DNA from 2 places in the Roseburia sp. OM04-10BH genome. Region 1 is predicted to be linked to the other one. Evidence: predicted binding sites of a transcription regulator. Region 1 holds the regulator's gene; the other holds the start of a gene.
The links. Region 1 encodes NrdR, which represses ribonucleotide reductase genes. Its sites were predicted from a motif close to CACAANATNTTGTG; they were not measured.

Region 1 (9,787 bases):
TGATTGCAGGAACCAAAGACGGAGAGGATAAGGTGGTAGAAAAGGTATATCTGTTGACCAATATCGACCATTCCAATGAGCATTTCACACTGGATCCGAAAGAGCAGTTAGCAGTCGTAAAGGATATGCGTGCCAATGGTCTCATGCCTTTAGGCAACTGGCACTCCCATCCGGAATCTCCTTCAAGACCATCCGAAGAAGATAAGCGTCTTGCATATGACAGTAAAGCAAGCTATATGATTCTTTCTCTGATGGAACCGGAACAGCCGGTACTCAATTCATTTCATATTGAAGGCGACGAATCAACAAAGGAAGATCTGGTAATATGTTAGATGTAGTTATCATTGGAAGCGGGCCGGCAGGTTTAAGTGCGGCAATCTATGCTAAGCGGGCAAACCTCGATGCGGTTGTACTGGAAAAAGAATATCTTGGAACCGGACAGATTGCATACAGCAGCCGGGTAGATAATTACCCGGGACTGCCGGGCAAAGACGGTTATTCTCTGGGAGAGGCATTCTTAGAGCATGCCGAAGGACTTGGAGTAACCATTGAAGAGGCAGAGGTTACAGCCATTACCAAAAAAGAGCAAAGCTTTGTCATTTCCTGTGAAGATGGAAAGAACATAGAAGCGAAAACCGTAGTCTATGCGGCAGGCTGTCAGAACCGCAGATTAGGGGTGCCGGGAGAAGAAAAGCTGCTGGCAAAAGGAGTTTCTTTTTGTGCAGTCTGTGACGGTGCCTTTTATAAGGGAAAGAAAGCCGCAGTCATCGGTGGTGGAGATACCGCATTGGATGATGCATTGTATTTATCCGATATCTGCGAACAGGTATATCTCATTCACCGGAGAGCAGAATTCCGTGGAGCAGAGAAGACAAAAAAGAAATTAGAAGAGCTTTCCAATGTAACAATACTTACCAATACGAGAGTACAGGAAATCACCGGGGAAGATAAAGTAGATGGTATTATTTTAGATAACGGTGGGACAATAGCTGTAGATGGTGTTTTTGAAGCGGTTGGAATGATTCCAAATACGGAATTATTAAAGAACCTTGACGTTCTCGATGAGAAAGGCTATGTGATTGCAGGAGAAGACTGCAGCAGCAGTCTTGCGGGACTGTTCGTGGCAGGAGATGTGCGGACGAAAAGCCTGCGTCAGGTAGTCACAGCAGTTGCAGATGGTGCAGTGGCAATTCAGTCTGCAACCGGATATATCAAAGGAATGGAATAGAAAGAAGGAAACGTGTGTGAAAGGAATAGTGGACAGTGCTTCGGAACTGATTGGAAAGACGCCGATGCTCTATCTTCATAATTATATGAAAGAGGCAGGTGTAGAGGATGCGGCAATCATTGCCAAGCTGGAATATTTTAATCCGGCAGGTTCGGTAAAAGACCGAGTGGCACTTGCCATGATTGAAGATGCAGAGAGAAAGGGAAAATTAAAGCCGGGAGCTACGATTATCGAGCCAACTTCCGGTAATACGGGAATCGGACTTGCTTCTGTGGCGGCTGCAAAAGGGTATCATGCAATTTTAACATTGCCGGAAACCATGACGGTAGAGCGTCGGAATCTTCTGCAGGCGTATGGAGCACAGATTGTACTGACCTCCGGGTATAAGGGAATGAAGGGTGCAATCGAAAAAGCAGAAGAACTTCATAAAGAGATTCCAGGTTCAATTATTTTAGGACAGTTTGAAAATCCGGCAAATCCAAAAGCCCATGAAGAAACCACAGGACCGGAAATCTGGGAACAGACAGAAGGCAGCGTTGATATTTTTGTGGCAGGAGTCGGAACCGGTGGAACCATAACCGGAGTTGGAAAATATCTGAAAAAGCAGAAGAAGTCCGTACACATTGTTGCAGTAGAACCTGCAACCAGTCCGGTTCTTTCACAGGGAAAAGTCGGACCTCATAAAATTCAGGGAATCGGTGCCGGATTTATTCCGGACACACTGGATACTTCTGTTTACGATGAGATTATTCCAATCAAAAATGACGATGCCTTTGAAGAAGGAAGAGCATTTGCCCGCAGCGAGGGAATTCTTGTGGGAATCAGTGCAGGAGCTGCATTAAAGGCAGCTGTTGAGCTGGCAAAAAGAAAAGAAAATAAAGGAAAGAACATTGTGGTATTGCTTCCGGATTCCGGAGACCGCTATTTATCTACTCCTTTATTTGCAAAATAAAATCAGTGGAAAAGCATCAGGCATTCCGCTATAATATGGTAAAAGAGTCAAAAAGACTTTTACGAAAGGAAAAGAAGTATGTTCTATTTTCTTGTGTCGGTAAATATTATAGCGATTATCCTGATGCTTTTTATGTTGGCAATCTGCCTTCGTAAAAAGCTCTCCAAAGCACAGCTTGCATTTATTATTTATGATATTTTTTCCATGCTGTTTGTGGTGGGAGTTCATCTGGAACTGGTGCATTCGGATACCGTTGGTGAGGCACTTGCCGGGCTGTGCATCCAGTATGTTGGACAGGCAGGATTTTTAATGGCATTTTTATGGTTTGCATCCGAATTTGGCAGATTAAAAATTCCAAAGTTCGTTTATTTTATTCAGGCAGTAATTAATACAATTGTTTTGACAGGAGTATTTACGGCAGAATATCATCCATATTTTTATAAAACAATGCGGATATTGAAAGATGGCATATATCACCGGATTGAAGTTATACCCGGAATCATCTGGAAACTACATTATATACATCTGGGAACGGTAATACTTGCGGTACTTATTTTGTGTATCATGCGTTACGGGGAGAGTTCACCAATTCATAAAAAGCGGATTATTTATATGATAGCAGGTGTGGGAACTTTTGCCCTGGAATTAATTTTAAAGGGTCTGGGTGTATTTGGCAGTTATAATCCGGTAGTCATTGCCATGACAACTATGATGTTCTGCATGATGATGGCAATGATTCATTATGGATATTTTGGTTCTCAGCAGGCTGCGGTGGATAATGCATTTAATCATGGAAAAGAAGGCTTGATTATCCTGGATGCAGAAAATAAAATTATCTCCGTCAACCAGCGAATAAAAGAACTTTTCCCGGAAATAAAGGTGGGCAGTGCGGCAAGCAGACAAAAAGAAATCCTGCAGGCACTGACGAACCGGAAAAGACTATTGCATAAAAATGACCGCATCTATGAACTTCGTATGGAAGATATTGTGGAAAATGGTGAGAAGGACGGCTGCATGCTCTGGTTTATCGACCAGACAGAAACCTTGGAAATGATGCAGAGACTTCGGAGTGCGGACGAAGCCAAGACCAGATTTTTAATGAAAGTGAGCCATGAGCTGCGGACTCCGATGAATACGATACTTGGTATGAATGAAGTGATTGCGGAAGAGACATCAGAAGAGAAAATCCGCGGATATACCAGAGAAATTGCATCTGCCGGTGACAGTATGATTGCACTGATAGAAGAAGTGTTAGATGCTTCCCGGTTAGAAAGTGGTACGCTTCAGATAAAGAAGGATGCATTTGCTTTAGAAGAGGTTATCCATGACGCAGCAGCCCAGATGAGACCACAGGCAGAGAAGAAATCTTTAAACTTCCGGCTGCGGATGGAAGAACCATTATTAAAACCGGGAAAACATTTCTATGGAGACAAGGCACATATCCGTCAGATTATCATAAATCTACTGGAAAATGCGGTGAAATACACAGATGAAGGCTTTGTGGAGCTGGGTGTAGAAAAAGCAACAGAAAATGGAGATACCTTTTTGAAGATAACTGTGGCAGACAGTGGAATTGGAATAGGAAAAGAAGAGCAGGATAAAATCTTTGAAAGCTTTGAACGGGGCAATACTGCCAGGAACAGCAGGAAAGACGGAATCGGTCTCGGGCTGGATATTGCAAAACAGCTGGCAGAGGCTATGGGTGGAAGCCTCAGCCTGATTAGTGAAGTGACGAAGGGAAGTACTTTTACGGTTCGTATTCCGTGGGTAGAGGTATCGGAAAAACAACATTTTGCAAAGCAGAGTGAGAAAAGTATGAATGCGGATTACAGCAGCTTTACCATTCTTGCGGTAGATGATAATGAGCAGAATCTGATGGTATTAGAACATCTTTTACATAAGACAAAGGTTAAAATGGAAACCGTGATGGATGGAAATACTGCCGTTCAAAAATGTGAAGAGAAAACATATGATTTACTTCTTTTAGACCATATGATGCCAAAGCCGGATGGCATAGAGACGCTGCACCTCATCCGTTCAGATGAGAAAGGACGAAATCATTATACGCAGGCAGTGGCATTTACCGCTAATGCAACAGCTGGTGCAAAAGAACTGTACAAAAACGAAGGATTTGCAGAGTATATTACCAAGCCGGTAAAACCGGGTACACTGGAGATTATGCTGCAGAAATATCTTAGGGATTATCAGCCGGAAGAAAATATGGTTTTCCAGGGAAACATGGATGATACAAAGATAACAAAGCTAAGAGGCTTATTACATTATCTTGAGAAGAATGGAATTGCAGCAGAAGAAGGCTTATCCTATGCGGATGGAGATGAACAGTTCTATAAAGAATTGTTAGGTATCTTTGCAAAAGAAAAAGAGAAGAAGCAGCATAATTTAGAGAAAGCGTTCCAAACTCTTAAGGTAAATCATGTAGTAACAATGAAAGAAACTGCAGAAACTATCATAGATTCAGAAGTTGCAACAGATACAGAAATGATGAACGAATTATGGAAAACATTCGTAACCCAGTCCCATGGATTAAAGGGTGAAGCCTGGGGCATCGGAGCCAGAACGCTTGGAGATTTCTTTTACCAGCTGGAGTGTGCCGGAAAAGAAAAAAACATCGAAAAGATAGAGCATTTTTATCCGAAAGCCATGGAAGAGTGGCAGCAGGTAGTAGATGCTATTCAAAGAGTATTATAAAAAGATAACCGGAAGCCGGATAAAAGAAGCTGGTCTTTTCACTGGCTGCCTGTAATGGTGGTAAGACTATAGTGTGTTTGTAGAGACAGACCTCAACAAAGCAAGTGCTATTGAAAAGAACAGGAGGGAATCCAAAGAACAACTTGAAAAGGGCAATTTTTCTGTCCGGAATCTTGCAGAGGTATCTGTGGATGAATAAAGTTTTCAACGATAATAGACGGAAACCATGAACTTTAAATTTTGATGGTTTCAAAATAATAAGACTTATGATATAATAATAGGCTGTATTAAGCTCCTTTTGCCAACATGGCAGAAAAGAGTTTGATACAGCTTAAAAATTTGCATGATAAATTATGTAGTAAAATAACATAGAAAGGCGAAAACCCTGATAACTTAAGGATTTTCGAACAGGTAAAAGATAAAATGAAACTTGGAATCGTAGGTTTACCAAACGTAGGAAAAAGTACATTATTTAATTCACTGACCAAAGCAGGTGCAGAATCAGCCAATTATCCGTTTTGTACCATTGACCCGAATGTGGGAATCGTAACCGTACCGGATAACCGTCTGAAAGTGTTAGGCGAGATGTATCATTCCAAGAAAGTAACACCGGCAGTCATTGAATTTGTAGATATTGCAGGACTTGTAAAAGGAGCCAGCAAAGGAGAGGGACTTGGAAACCAGTTCCTTGCCAATATTCGTGAAGTAGATGCCATCGTTCATGTTGTACGTTGTTTTGAAGATACCAACGTAGTCCATGTAGACGGAAGCATTGACCCGGTTCGTGATATTGAGACCATTAATTTAGAACTTATCTTTTCTGATATTGAAATCTTGGAAAGAAGAATTGCAAAAGTTACCAAGCAGGCAAGAATGGACAAGACACTTGCAAAAGAAGAGGCACTTTTGAAATCCTTAAAGGCACATCTGGAAGAAGGAAAGATGGCAAAGACTTATCCGTTGAGTGATGATGAGGACGAGCAGGCATGGTTTGCATCTTATAATTTATTAACTGCAAAACCGGTTATCTATGCAGCAAATGTAAGTGAGGATGACCTTGCAGATGATGGCGCAAACAATCCACATGTTGCAAGAGTAAGAGAACAGGCAGCCGCAGAAAACAGTGAAGTATTTGTTATCTGCGCACAGATTGAACAGGAAATTGCAGAATTAGATGATGATGAAAAAGCAATGTTCTTAGAGGACCTTGGATTAAAAGAATCCGGACTTGAGAAACTGATTGCAGCAAGTTATAAATTGTTAGGACTTATCAGCTACCTTACATCGGGAGAAGATGAGACAAGAGCATGGACTATTACCAAAGGAACCAAGGCACCGCAGGCGGCAGGAAAGATTCATACCGACTTTGAACGTGGATTTATCCGTGCAGAGGTGGTATCCTATGACCATCTGATTGAGTGTGGAAGCATGACAGCGGCAAAAGAAAAGGGACTGGTAAGACTGGAAGGAAAAGATTACGTTGTTCAGGATGGCGATATTATTTTATTCCGTTTCAACGTATAGGAAACTTTTGAAAAATCCGGCATAGTATAAATAGAAGAAAAGGCACAGTGGGGCAGGCACATGATACGCTATTGTGAATTGTGTGAAAAGCAGGTGATTAATATTGCAGACTGTTGCTGCCTGGGAAATGTGGTGGATTTGGAACTGGATGAGTGCAATGGAAGAATCTGTGCACTGGTTGTAGCTGCGCCGGGAAAATTTTTCTGTATTTTTTGTCCGGCATGCGAATATATTATTCCATGGAAACGTGTTGTGCGGATTGGACCGGATATTATTCTGGTAGATGTCTGTGTAGAAGATGTGAAAAGTTAGTTGACATAAGAATACGAGAAAGTTATACTAAAAATAGTACGACCAATATTTGTAAAAGCTGATATCAGCAGTTCTTTATGAACGTTTGGTGATGGAAAAACGGTATTATTTACGCAAAATTCACAAAGCGTGTTTTGCGTAGCTTTTAGAATAGGAGAAAAAAGATGAAGTGCCCATTTTGCAGCAGTGAAAATACCAGAGTAATTGATTCGAGACCGGCAGATGACAATAACTCCATTCGTCGGAGAAGATTATGTGACGATTGTGGAAAACGTTTCACAACTTATGAAAAAGTTGAGACAATTCCATTGATTGTAATAAAAAAGGATAACTGCAGAGAGCAGTATGACCGTTCCAAGATTGAAGCAGGTGTACTTCGTGCCTGCCATAAGAGACCGGTATCCGTGGAGCAGATAACCAGACTGGTTGATGAAGTGGAGACAGAGATTTTTAATCGGGAAGAAAAGGAAATCCCAAGTACTGTAATTGGTGAGATTCTGATGGATAAGATTAAAGATTTAGATGCAGTGGCGTATGTTCGTTTTGCATCTGTATATCGTGAATTTAAGGATGTAAATACCTTTATGAATGAGTTAAAGAAAATGCTGGATAAATAAAAGAAAATCTTTTTGGAGAAAAGGGTTGATTTTGGTTGAATTTATCCGATAAAATTAGTAGCAGATAATTATGATGTGAGGAACGTGATCGTTATGAATATTTCAGGAATTCGTCCCAATGCGGGATTTTACGATTACAACAGCATACAGAATATCCGGAATGCAGTAGAAGATACACCGGTTGTTAAGACGGCAGCAGATGCCGGTGCATCTGAACAGCAGCAGAAGGATACCTTAGAGACTACGGTACGAAGAGAACAGGATTTTGGGGCAGCAGATTATGCAGCACAGTACCAGCCGGATCGTACCTACGAGATGAAAGGTTCTGAAAGTGATATACATAGCCTGGATGTTGAGAAGGCATTATCCGATATGCACAAGGATCAGGTACTGCAGCAGTATCAGTTCTTTGTGGGAGAGAACATTGAACAGAGCGGAATCCGGCAGATTACTGCAACGGATACTGCAAAAGTGCGAAATGTAGAAAACTTTAATTTATAAGAGCAATTTTGATTATAAAAAAGTAAGAGACCGTTAGAAGGTAAGATTCCTAAGAATTCTTAAGAATCTTACCTTTTTTACTTGCGGCAGTTATGCTTCTTTTGTATAATTAAATTCAGGCTTGCCTGAAGAACGGGAAGTATAAGAGAAAGAGGATAGGATATGAAGAAAGTGCAGGAAGACTGGAAGGAAGAAATGCTACAGGTAGGTGTACTTACCAATACACATGGTGTGCGTGGCGAAGTGAAGGTATATCCGACAACAGATGATGTCATGCGTTTTAAAAAGCTGAAGCAGGTATTTTTGGATACTGGAAAAGAACCGATGGAGCTTCAGGTTACACAGGCGCGCTTCTTTAAAAATCTGGTAATATTAAAATTCAAAGAATTTGATAATATAAATGATGTAGAGAAGTATAAGAGCAGAGGGCTATATGTAACAAGGGAAAATGCTGTAAAGCTGGCTCCGAATGAATATTTCGTGGCTGATTTGATTGGCTTAAAGGCAGTCGGAGATGACGGAGAAGATTTAGGTGAAGTAAAGGATGTACTTCAGACCGGTGCAAATGACATTTATGTATTACATAAAGATGGGGAAGATGATATTTTACTTCCGGCAATTAAGGATTGTGTAAAAAATGTCAATATAGAGGAAGGCACCATTACGGTACACCTTTTAAATGGGCTTCGTGATATTAATAAGAAGTAGGTAGCAAAATGAATTTTCATATATTAACATTATTTCCGGATATGGTAGAACGGGGACTGAATACCAGTATCATCGGAAGAGCAGTTGGCAAAGGACTTTTAAATATAGAAACAATTAACATCCGGGATTATACGTTAGACCGTCATAAAAAAGTAGATGATTATCCGTATGGTGGCGGAGCCGGGATGGTAATGCAGGCACAGCCGATTTATGATGCGTGGCAGGCAGTGGCGCAGAAGATTGGAAGAAAGCCAAGAACAGTATATCTTACACCTCAGGGCAATACGTTTCAGCAGGAAATGGCAAAGGATTATGCGAAGGAAGAAGACCTGGTATTGCTTTGTGGGCATTATGAGGGCATCGATGAACGTGTGTTAGAAGAAATTGTGACGGATTATGTGTCGATTGGAGATTATGTGCTGACAGGAGGAGAACTTCCGGCAATGGTCATGGTGGATGCGATATCCCGTATGGTGCCTGGCGTACTGGCAAATGATGAATCCGGAACCACAGAATCCTTTGAAGGAAATTTATTGGAATATCCGCAGTATAGCAGACCGGAAGAATGGATGGGAAAGAAAGTTCCAGCTATTTTACTTTCCGGAGACCATGCAAAGGTAGAAGCATGGAGGAGAGAACAATCCATTAAAAGAACCATGGAACGAAGACCGGATTTGCTGGCAGATGCAGATTTGACAGCAAAGGAGAAAGCAATGGTTGAGCATTTGCTGGACAAATCACAGGGTAAATGCTAGAATGTGTCTAGCAGTAATAGGAATGGAAGAGATTCCGCAGGAGGAAGACGGTAGTGAAAAGCTTTTTTGATGTGCTGAAAACGATGTTTTACCGTAAAAATGCGAAGAGTTATGGGACGCCGGACCGGAGCAGAAAAGAGCCGGTGACACAACAGAAGGTACAGATAAGAAATACAGAGACCAGAAAGGCAGCCCCTTCGTTAAAAGAAAACGAACAGCATAACAGGTCAGAGAGGACAAACAGTAAGGTGGATAAAGGAATGGATAAGGAAGATTTCTTATTAAAGCAGATTGATGAATTCCGTGAGAAAGCAAAACAGCTTCAGGCTTTGCTTGTTACAAAAGAAGACAAAGTGCAGGAATTACAGAATATCGTAGATGAAAGAGAAGAAAAAGCAAAAGAACTGCAGCATGTTTTAAATGCACGTAAATCAGAAGCAGATGTTCTTCTTACCGGAGTACACGGTCAGATGGAAGAAAT
Region 2 (9,787 bases), on a different contig from region 1:
TTCCGGCATCCGGCTCTACCATATAGGATGAATTCTGCTGATAAGCTGTTGCAAATTCCGCACCGGTGTACTGCGTATCAATACCCGGTATTGCTACTGCATCGTTTAAGGACACACTGTTGTCCGATGCCGCATTCTCCGGAGTTCCTGTTGCATCTCCACCTTCTGATGGCATCTGCTCAGTGGAATCCGGCTGTTCCACAGCCTCGGTATCTGCAGTCTCTGTTGTCTCTTCACTCTTCGATAGTCTTACAATTCCATCCTGCTGCTTTATATTATACTTTGATACTACATGTGCTGCATAATCTACAATTGTCTGTTCTTCCTGCTCCGTTAATTCAATCGGCTGCTCTCCGCATCCGCCTAATAATAACGCAGCCAACAGCACGCATGCCGTTGTTTTTATCTTTCTGTCCCTCATAGGCGCTCCTTAACTTATCAATCTATTCCCATGTTAGCATTTTTCCGGCTTTCAGGCAATAGTTATTTCACATTCTTCCTCGTTATCATCGCGATTGCTGGTGTCTAATTCTATCCAGAATTCCACACCATCCTCATGGTTAATGACTCCGCACTGCTGATGCATGGAATCCATAATTGCTTTTACAATGGACAGACCAATTCCGCTGCCTCCATAAGCTCTGGTTCTTGCTTTATCTACCTTATAGAATTTAATCCAGATATTATCAATGTCTTCTTCCGGAATCGGCTTTCCGGTATTAAACACGCTGACTCTTACTACATCCTGCTTACATTCATAAGAAATTTTAATCCGGTTTTCACCTTCCAAATGGTTGATTGCATTGCTCAGATAATTGGTTATAACCTCTTCTATCTTAAATTCATCCGCCCACACAAAAAGCGGCTGCTCGTCAAATTCCAGAATAGCTCCTTTCTGTTCTAAGATAATGGCATTACTGGCAGCTACTCCACGGATCAGTTCGGTGATATCAAACCGTTCCATCACAATAGCATCATTCCCAAATTCCAGCTGATTCAAAGTAAGAAGTTTCTTTACCATGCGGTTCATCTTCTCTGCTTCATCTGTAATGACCTCACAATAGAAATTTCTGCTCTCCGGATCGTCCTGCACACATTCCTGTAAGCCTTCTGCATAACCCTGAATCAGTGCCAGCGGTGTCTTTAGCTCATGCGAAACATTTGACAGGAAATCTTTTCTCATCTCGTCAATCTGTTCCTTCTTTTCGATATCTATCTTCAATTCATTATTGGCACTCTTTAATTCCGATATGGTCCGCTCTAAGATTTCCGATAGCTGGTTCATATGCTCGCCCAACTGTTCAATCTCATTATCTCCCTTGACCTCATACTTCGCATCAAAGTCGAATTCTGCCATTTTCTTGGATATATCTGTAAGCTGCAGAATTGGGTTAGTAATACGACGGGTAACAAAAAAAATGATAATACCACTCACTATTACCGCAACAACTCCTACATCCATCAGCAGACGATTAGACACCTGCGCACTTTCCTTGATACTTTCCAATGGAGTTCTCGCCAGCAAAAGATTACCATCTGCCAGGGTTCCCCAGAGAATCAGATAATCCGATTCCAGCCTGGTATCCTCTTTTTCTCCCATGACATAATTGTCGTTTGCTTTCAGTACTTTCATATTAAGATGCATATCATCATTCTGCACACTTGCCATGATAATTTCCATAAACTGCATCCTGAGATTTTCCACACCATTGGTAGAAGAACGCACTACTGTACCATCAGATGTAATGATTAAAATCGTCAGGTTACCATTGGAACAGATTTTTTCAAAATCTATATCATAATCTGATGTATTTAAGATTCCCTGTTCACTGGCCGCATTTATCTGCTGAAACCCATTTTCCAGCACTTCCTGTTTATAGCGGGTATAATAGCCTTCCAGCAGGGTAACATTAAGAAGCCAGCACAGTAATACCGTGCCGGCCACTAATCCAACGATAGTCAATGTAATCTGCGTTGTAATGGAATGCTGCTTTTTCTTATTCTTTGCCATATATCTTCCACCTTATCACATTCTATTGCGGTGCATCAATGTCCAGCTTATAGCCCATACCCCAGATTGTCTTGATATAATCCCCTTTTTCGCCCATCTTGCTGCGCAGCTTTTTCACATGGGTATCGATGGTTCTGGCATCACCGAAATAATCATAATTCCATACATGATTCAGAATTTTCTCACGGGATAAAGCAATTCCCTTATTCTCCATGAAATATGCCAGAAGCTCAAATTCTTTATAGCTCAAATCAATGTTTTTGCCGTCAATTGTTACCATGTGGGCAGCCTTGTCCATTACAATGCCACCTACTTCCAGCACATCATCTTCTGTATAATTGCCGGTTCTCCGCAAAATTGCCTCTACCCTTGCCACCAGGATCTTCGGGCTGAATGGTTTACTGATATATTCATCCACACCAAGTTCAAATCCTAAAAGTTCATCACTTTCTTCACTCTTGGCTGTCAGCATGATAATCGGTGTCTTGGAACTTTCCCTGATTTCCCGGCATACATCCCAGCCGTTCATCTTCGGCATCATAACATCCAGAATGATCAATGCAATATCTTTATTTTTATAAAATACGTCTAAGGCTTCTTCTCCGTCTCCTGCCTCTAACACTTCAAAGTTCTGTTTTACCAGGAAATCCCTCACCAGCTTACGCATACGGCTTTCATCGTCTACCACCAGAATTTTACGTTTTTCCATATTTGCTTCCCTCTTCTTTTTTCTATAGTTTAACGGATAAATATGTCAAATTTGTGTTCTTCTGCGATTTAATTCTGCTTTTCCAAAGCATCCAGTGCCGCTTCTCTTTCATCCAGTTCCTGTTCCCACTCTTCATATTTATTAATGATTTTCGTCTCATAATTTAAGATTGTGGTACTGCCACTGGTAAGGCTGATGGCAAACATGGCAATAACAATGATAATCAGCACAATATTCACAGAAAGTAAGATGCGGCAGCGCTTCTGTAATTTCGTTTCCTGTTGTTCCTCTGAATTTTTATCAGTATTTTCATTCTGGTGCTCACCAGATTTTTCTTTGCCAGCTACATGGTCAAGGTCTAAGCCCATATCTTTCACCGGAATACCTGGTATTTCGGATGCATCCACCCCGGGCAGTCCTTTCAGATAATCCTGCAGTTCTTTTAGATAGGCATATCCTATCGGTGTATGGAACAATTCCTGAGCCATGATTCTCTGGTAGATTTCCTGTACCATCTGTGGATTATCCATGTTCATATTATCATGTATGTACTGGATTCCTTCCACTTCCTTTTTTGCCAATTTTGCCTGTTCTTCATTTTCAAATACGAATCCACTTACTTCCCAGACTTTGCCATCTAATTCTTTTTGTTCCATATTTCCTCCTGCAATTTACAATCCCAGAAAAGTCTTTTTATAAAATGGTGCAACCTCACCAATCAGCTCCATTGCCTTTTCGTCTGCTTCATGCATATCAAGACGCATATAGCCAAGGGACGGCTTTACAGCTTCAGCAATTCCTTCAAAGACGCTCTTTCTCTCACCCTTAAACTCTACAACCAGCAAATAACTAATGTCATCCTTACGTTCAATCTTCGTTACCAGATATGCTTTCTTGATATTCTTCTGTTTCTTCATATATTCACTGAGTATCTGTTTCAGTTCATCCGCCTCCGCAATTGGCTCACCAACAAATACACCCGTTTTCTTTTCAACAAGATTGCCAGATGCCATCTCAGCTTCCTGCCTCTTATAGCGTTTGAAATAACCTATAATAATTTTCTTCCGGTTCTCTTCTACCCGAAGTTCCATACTGCCCGGATTGATTACAAAATCTCGCTCTCCTGCAATCTTCATCAGCTGGTCAAAACTGACTTTCTGTCCCTTCCATTCCTTTACATTATAAATCTTCTGGAAACTCTGCCAGTCTGTATACACCGGCATCCACTGTGCTCCATTGCTATCCTGTAACAATGCAAACTGAAGGGCTGTTCCCTTTTTTCCGTCTGCATCCTTTTCTTCCTTCGGGTCCTCTACCACTTTTACCGGACATAAGAATTCCCCGCGGACTACCTCTTTTAACATACGGTCACATAAGAACTGCTCCGCACGTTTCCACTGTTCATCTTTCTTTTCTTCAAATAAAATCTGTCTGTGTCTTGCCATTGCAAGAATCAGAGCCGGATTTACAACCGGAATCTGCGCTTTGGAAAGCTCGGAAAAATCCGGTGGTGGAAGCAAATCATCTCTTTTTAATCTGCAGGAATAGCTTCCCACATCCAGTATCAGATCTTCCATACCCCACCAGTGGAGGTTTGCCCAGAAGAACATCTGCTTGTCTCCTCTGATTCCTTTTAATTCCAGTTCTACATTCTGCTCTTTATAATGTTCTATTGCCTTTTGGGCAAATTCTTTCGTTGAAAAGATTAATACACTTCCATCCCCCATAACACGCGGGTAACCGGTATGCTTGTCCCATGCGCAGTAAAGCTCTTTGCATCCCTTTATTTTATCTGCCAGAATCTTGTTAAACACTTCTATCTTCTTTAAAAAGTTATCTGCCACAAAGGTTTTCTTCTTATGATGTACTTCTGCAGAACGAATCAGAAATTCCAGTTCCTCTAAAGTAAGCTTTGCAAGTTCCTGTTCATCCGGCATTTCATAATTCAAAAGATGGGTCTCTAATAATTCTTCTTTACGCTCTTTACTAATTTCCATGTTCTTCTCCTATATCTTTCCTTAAAACAATCACGTTATTTCTATTTTAATATAAAAATGCTATAAAGTAAAATAGAATCCTTCCGGATTCTACTTTATCTTTCACGCAGTTTACATCAGTTCTTCAATGACTCCTGTTTCATTGTATTTTCTGCAGTCAATGACACGCTGATTGGAAGAACCTTTGAATTTTAATGTAATATCATATAGCTCTGCCACATAAGGGCCATCCACCAGCACATCGATTAAGGATAATAATTCTTTCGTATCCTCGGTATATCTTCTTCCCTCCGGTACCAAATCCTTATCCAGTACATATCCGGTATATGCCCATATGTCTTTTTCCGGATGTTCCGTCCGCACCCGCTTGATAAATGGAAGCAGTGCATGCTGGTTTTCCGGTTCAAAAGGGTCTCCTCCCAAAAGAGTCAGTCCCTTGATATAGGGAGATTCCAAAGATGCAAGAATTTCATCTTCTACTTCTTTTGTAAATTCTTCTCCATTTTTAAAGTCCCATGTTTCCGGCTGAAAACACTCTTTACAGTGGTTCCGGCAGCCGGATACAAACAGCACCGTTCTTACACCGGTGCCGTTCGCAATATCATTATATTTAATCGCTGAATAATGCATTTTCTTTTCACTTTCTTTTTATAAGTGAAGTACACGCTCCTTGATTTCCTGGGTTCTTCCCTGATTCCAGAACTGGGAACCAATATAACCACAGGTACGTCTTGCCACGTTCATCTTATCCTGGTCACGGTTGTGGCAATGCGGGCACTCCCAAACTAATTTTCCATCATCATCTTTTACAATCTGAATCTCACCATCATAGCCGCATACCTGGCAGTAATCGCTCTTGGTATTTAACTCTGCATACATGATATTCTCATAGATGAATTTCATTACAGATAAAACAGCATCCAGATTATCCTGCATGTTCGGAACTTCCACATAGCTGATTGCTCCACCCGGTGAAAGCGCCTGGAACTGGGATTCGAATTTCAGCTTGGTAAATGCATCGATGTTTTCGGTTACATGCACATGATAGCTGTTGGTAATGTAATTCTTATCGGTAACGCCCGGAATAACTCCGAAACGTTTCTGTAAACATTTTGCAAATTTATAGGTGGTAGACTCAAGCGGTGTTCCATATACGGAGAAATCAATATTTTCTTTCTCTTTCCACTCCTTGCAGGCATCATTTAACCGCTGCATTACCTTTAAGGCAAATGGTGTTGCTGCCGGGTCGGTATGTGGTTTTCCAGTCATATATCTGGTACATTCGCAAAGTCCTGCATAACCCAGTGAAATAGTAGAATATCCACCATATAAAAGCTTGTCTATGGTCTCGCCTTTTTTCAAACGGGCAAGTGCTCCGTACTGCCAGAGAATCGGTGCCACATCAGAAGGTGTTCCCTTCAGGCGGTTATGACGCGCCATCAATGCACGGTAGCAAAGGTCCAAACGCTCATCAAATAGCTTCCAGAATTTTTCAAAATCTCCGCCGGAAGAGCACGCCAGATCTACCAGATTCAAGGTTACCACGCCTTGATTGAAACGACCGTAGAACTTTGGCTTGCCATCTTCATCATGATATACGGTAAGGAAGGAACGGCAGCCCATACAGGTATAGCAGTTGCCATCTTTTAATTCCTTCATTTTCTTCTCAGAAATATAATCCGGAACCATACGCTTTGCAGTACATTTTGCTGCTTTCTTGGTCAGATAATAGTATTCCGAATCCTCATGGATATTATCCTCTTCCAATACATAAATCAACTTTGGAAATGCCGGTGTAATCCATACGCCATCCTCATTCTTAACACCCTGATAACGCTGGTCTAGCACTTCCTCTATAATCATGGCAAGGTCTTTTTTCTCCTGCTCATTCTTTGCTTCGTTCAGATACATGAACACGGTTACGAATGGGGACTGTCCGTTGGTAGTCATCAGGGTTACTACCTGATACTGGATAACCTGTACGCCCCGCTCGATTTCCGCATGAAGTCTTCTTTCCACAATGCTGTTAATCTTCTCTTCGCTCAGCTCCACATCGCTCTCTTTTAATGTCTGCACCAGCTCTGCATGAATTTTCTCGCGGCTGATCTGGACAAATGGTACTAAATGTGCCAGTGAAATACTCTGTCCGCCATACTGGGAGCTTGCCACCTGAGCAATAATCTGGGTAGCAATATTACACGCTGTAGAGAACGAATGTGGCTTGTCAATTCTGGTTCCGCTGATAACGGTTCCGTTCTGTAACATATCCTCTAAATTTACCAGATCACAGTTATGCATATGCTGTGCAAAATAATCTGCATCATGGAAATGGATAATTCCCTGTTCATGTGCCTCTACAATATCCTCCGGGAGAAGGAATCTTCTGGTAATATCCTTACTCACCTCACCAGCCATATAGTCACGCTGCACGCTGTTTACGGTTGAATCCTTATTGGAATTCTCCTGTTTTACTTCTTCATTATTACATTCAATCAGACTTAAAATCTGTTCATCCGTAGAGTTGGATTTACGTACCAGGGCACGTTTATAGCGGTAAGTAATGTATTTCCGGGCAACAGAAAAAGCCCTCTTGTCCATTAACTGATCCTCCACTAAGTCCTGAATATCTTCTACATTCAGGGCATGGTTGGCATCCTTACAGGAATCCTCTATATATTGTGCAATCTCCTTAATCTGGTCTGCAGTCAATCGTTCCGCTTCCACCACCTCATGGTTCGCTTTATTGATTGCAATAATAATTTTTGAAATGTCAAAAACAGCCTCTGCGCCGCTTCTTTTAATGATTTTCATTGAAATCCTCTCCCATAAAAAAATAGTCTATTCGCATAAAATCGGCACAAAACTGTACTAGATTTTGTGTCGAATCTCTTCAACGCATATACAGTATACCATATCTTGTGTTTTACGCAAGGGGGATATACAAGATTCGTGAATTTTTTTCAGAAAAATTTTTTTAGAATTTAACGCTTTTTTCATAATCTGGACAATTATTTTTCACAAAATCCGGGTATACTACAAATATCAATAGAGAACAGGTTCATCCCCCAATGTCTTGTCTCTCTATTTGATAAAACTTTTTTCATAAATTTTCATAACTCCCCTTTGTACCCCCGCAGTGCTGTGGGGGTATTACCTTTGTAAAACCATTTTTCAGACTGTAAAAACCCCGTCTCAAATATCAATGCGATATCGAAACGGGGCTTACTTCATTTTTAATCTATTTTTTAGAAATCTACTTCTGTGTCATAGTAACAGCATTTCAGCAGTTTTTCCATTTCTTCCTGACTTGGCTGTCTTGGGTTGGAGCCGGTGCAGGCATCCAAAATTGCATTGGCTGCAATCTCAGGCAGTCTCTCTAAGAATACTTCTTCCGGTACAAAGCCCTGCTCAGCCGGATAGCTGTCCGGTCCGTAGTTCTTAATACAGTGCGGAATATTCAAGTCATCATTCATCTTACGCAGGTACTGGATTAAAAGTGCGACTTTCTCGTCCAGTGTCTCTCCGCCAAGCTTCATAAAGTCTGCAATCACGCCATAACGTTTCTTTGCAGTCTCATCCTTTGCATTAAATGCAATAACCTTCGGCAGATACATGGCATTAGCTGCGCCATGAATAATATGTGCACCGTAGTCGGCAAATGCGGCACCGGTCTTATGTGCCATAGAATGTACGATTCCAAGCAGTGCATTGGAAAATGCCATTCCAGCCAGACACTGGGCATTGTGCATGGCATCACGTTTTGCCATATCTCCGTTATAGGAATCAATCAGATCATGCTGAATCATCTCAATGGCATGGAGTGCCAGCGGGTCTGTAAAATCACTGTTGGCAGTTGAAACATACGCTTCAATGGCATGTGTCATCGCATCCATTCCAGTATGGGCTACCAGTTTCTGCGGCATGGTCTCTGCCAGTTCCGGGTCAACGATTGCTACGTCCGGTGTAATCTCAAAATCCGCAATCGGATATTTGATTCCCTTCTCATAATCCGTAATAATAGAAAATGCAGTTACTTCTGTTGCTGTTCCTGAGGTAGAAGAAATTGCACAGAAATGTGCTTTCTTTCTTAATTTCGGAATTCCAAATACCTTACACATGTCTTCAAAGGTAATATCCGGATATTCATATTTAATCCACATTGCTTTTGCAGCATCAATTGGTGAACCACCACCGATTGCTACAATCCAGTCCGGCTTGAACTTCTCCATAGCGGCAGCACCCTTCATCACGGTCTCAACAGATGGATCCGGTTCAATTCCTTCAAACAGTTCCACTTCCATACCTGCTTCTTTCAGATATGCCTCTGCTTTATCCAGGAAACCAAACCGTTTCATGGAGCCTCCACCAACACAGATCATTGCGCGCCTTCCTTCAAAGTTCTTCAGTGCCTCCAATGCACCTTTGCCGTGATATAAATCTCTTGGTAATGTAAATCTCTGCATTCGTAATACCTCCTTGATAATCATTGTATGTTTACTGATATATTTTTATCATAACATAATAATATACAAAAGGTAACTGGATTTTTCTTGTTTTTTGTGAAATTTTTATAAAATTTGGTTATATTTTCCTTTTACTCTGTTGTTTCAGCAGCAGCCGCATCCTGCACCAGCGGATTCGTATCCCGGGTGGTATCTGCTGCCGTCTTTCCTGTCCTGTTGCTTACTGCCTTGCTGATTTCTTTCACCTTATCTGTCGTTTCATAATCCTCTACATCAAATAAATAGCGGTGCAGCAAATCTACATTAGTCTCCAAATCCGTTGGTACAACTACTGCTCCGATGGATTTTTCCATCATCTTGGTGTCTAACTGGAATGGCCAGCCCTGGGTATCTGCAAGCTCATACTCTTTGACATGGGCTGCAAGTCCCAATATTTCTGTGGTAGAAAGGCTGGTAGAAATGTCCGGAAACAGCTTGTCTACCAAATCATTTAAAGTAAGGATGTCTGCCTGTTTTGCTTTTTCTACAATTTTTCCAACTACAATACGCTGCCGCTCGGTCCGTCGGAAATCATCACCGCCACTCATACGGTCACGGCAATAGGCAA

Region 2: nrdD (anaerobic ribonucleoside-triphosphate reductase) is a predicted target of NrdR. The motif match lies at 7,625-7,638, and genes of this name have one in related genera.

Annotation. Positions count from the first base shown of each region.
Region 1 is NZ_QTZI01000011.1:8,600-18,386, forward strand. Features, by position in the region: gene DXB43_RS11390 (M67 family metallopeptidase) at 1-332, shown strand, start outside; gene DXB43_RS11395 (NAD(P)/FAD-dependent oxidoreductase) at 326-1,228, shown strand; gene cysK (cysteine synthase A) at 1,245-2,180, shown strand; gene DXB43_RS11405 (ATP-binding protein) at 2,259-4,889, shown strand; gene ychF (redox-regulated ATPase YchF) at 5,313-6,413, shown strand; gene DXB43_RS11415 (YlmC/YmxH family sporulation protein) at 6,474-6,725, shown strand; gene nrdR (transcriptional regulator NrdR) at 6,890-7,342, shown strand; gene DXB43_RS11425 (hypothetical protein) at 7,436-7,843, shown strand; gene rimM (ribosome maturation factor RimM) at 8,006-8,551, shown strand; gene trmD (tRNA (guanosine(37)-N1)-methyltransferase TrmD) at 8,560-9,306, shown strand; gene DXB43_RS11440 (hypothetical protein) at 9,360-9,787, shown strand, end outside.
Region 2 is NZ_QTZI01000002.1:134,461-144,247, forward strand. Features, by position in the region: gene DXB43_RS03065 (DUF4352 domain-containing protein) at 1-421, opposite strand, end outside; gene DXB43_RS03070 (sensor histidine kinase) at 473-2,011, opposite strand; gene DXB43_RS03075 (response regulator transcription factor) at 2,034-2,720, opposite strand; gene DXB43_RS03080 (hypothetical protein) at 2,789-3,376, opposite strand; gene DXB43_RS03085 (enhanced serine sensitivity protein SseB) at 3,392-4,717, opposite strand; gene nrdG (anaerobic ribonucleoside-triphosphate reductase activating protein) at 4,829-5,347, opposite strand; gene nrdD (anaerobic ribonucleoside-triphosphate reductase) at 5,366-7,528, opposite strand; gene DXB43_RS03100 (iron-containing alcohol dehydrogenase) at 7,963-9,180, opposite strand; gene DXB43_RS03105 (LCP family protein) at 9,312-9,787, opposite strand, start outside.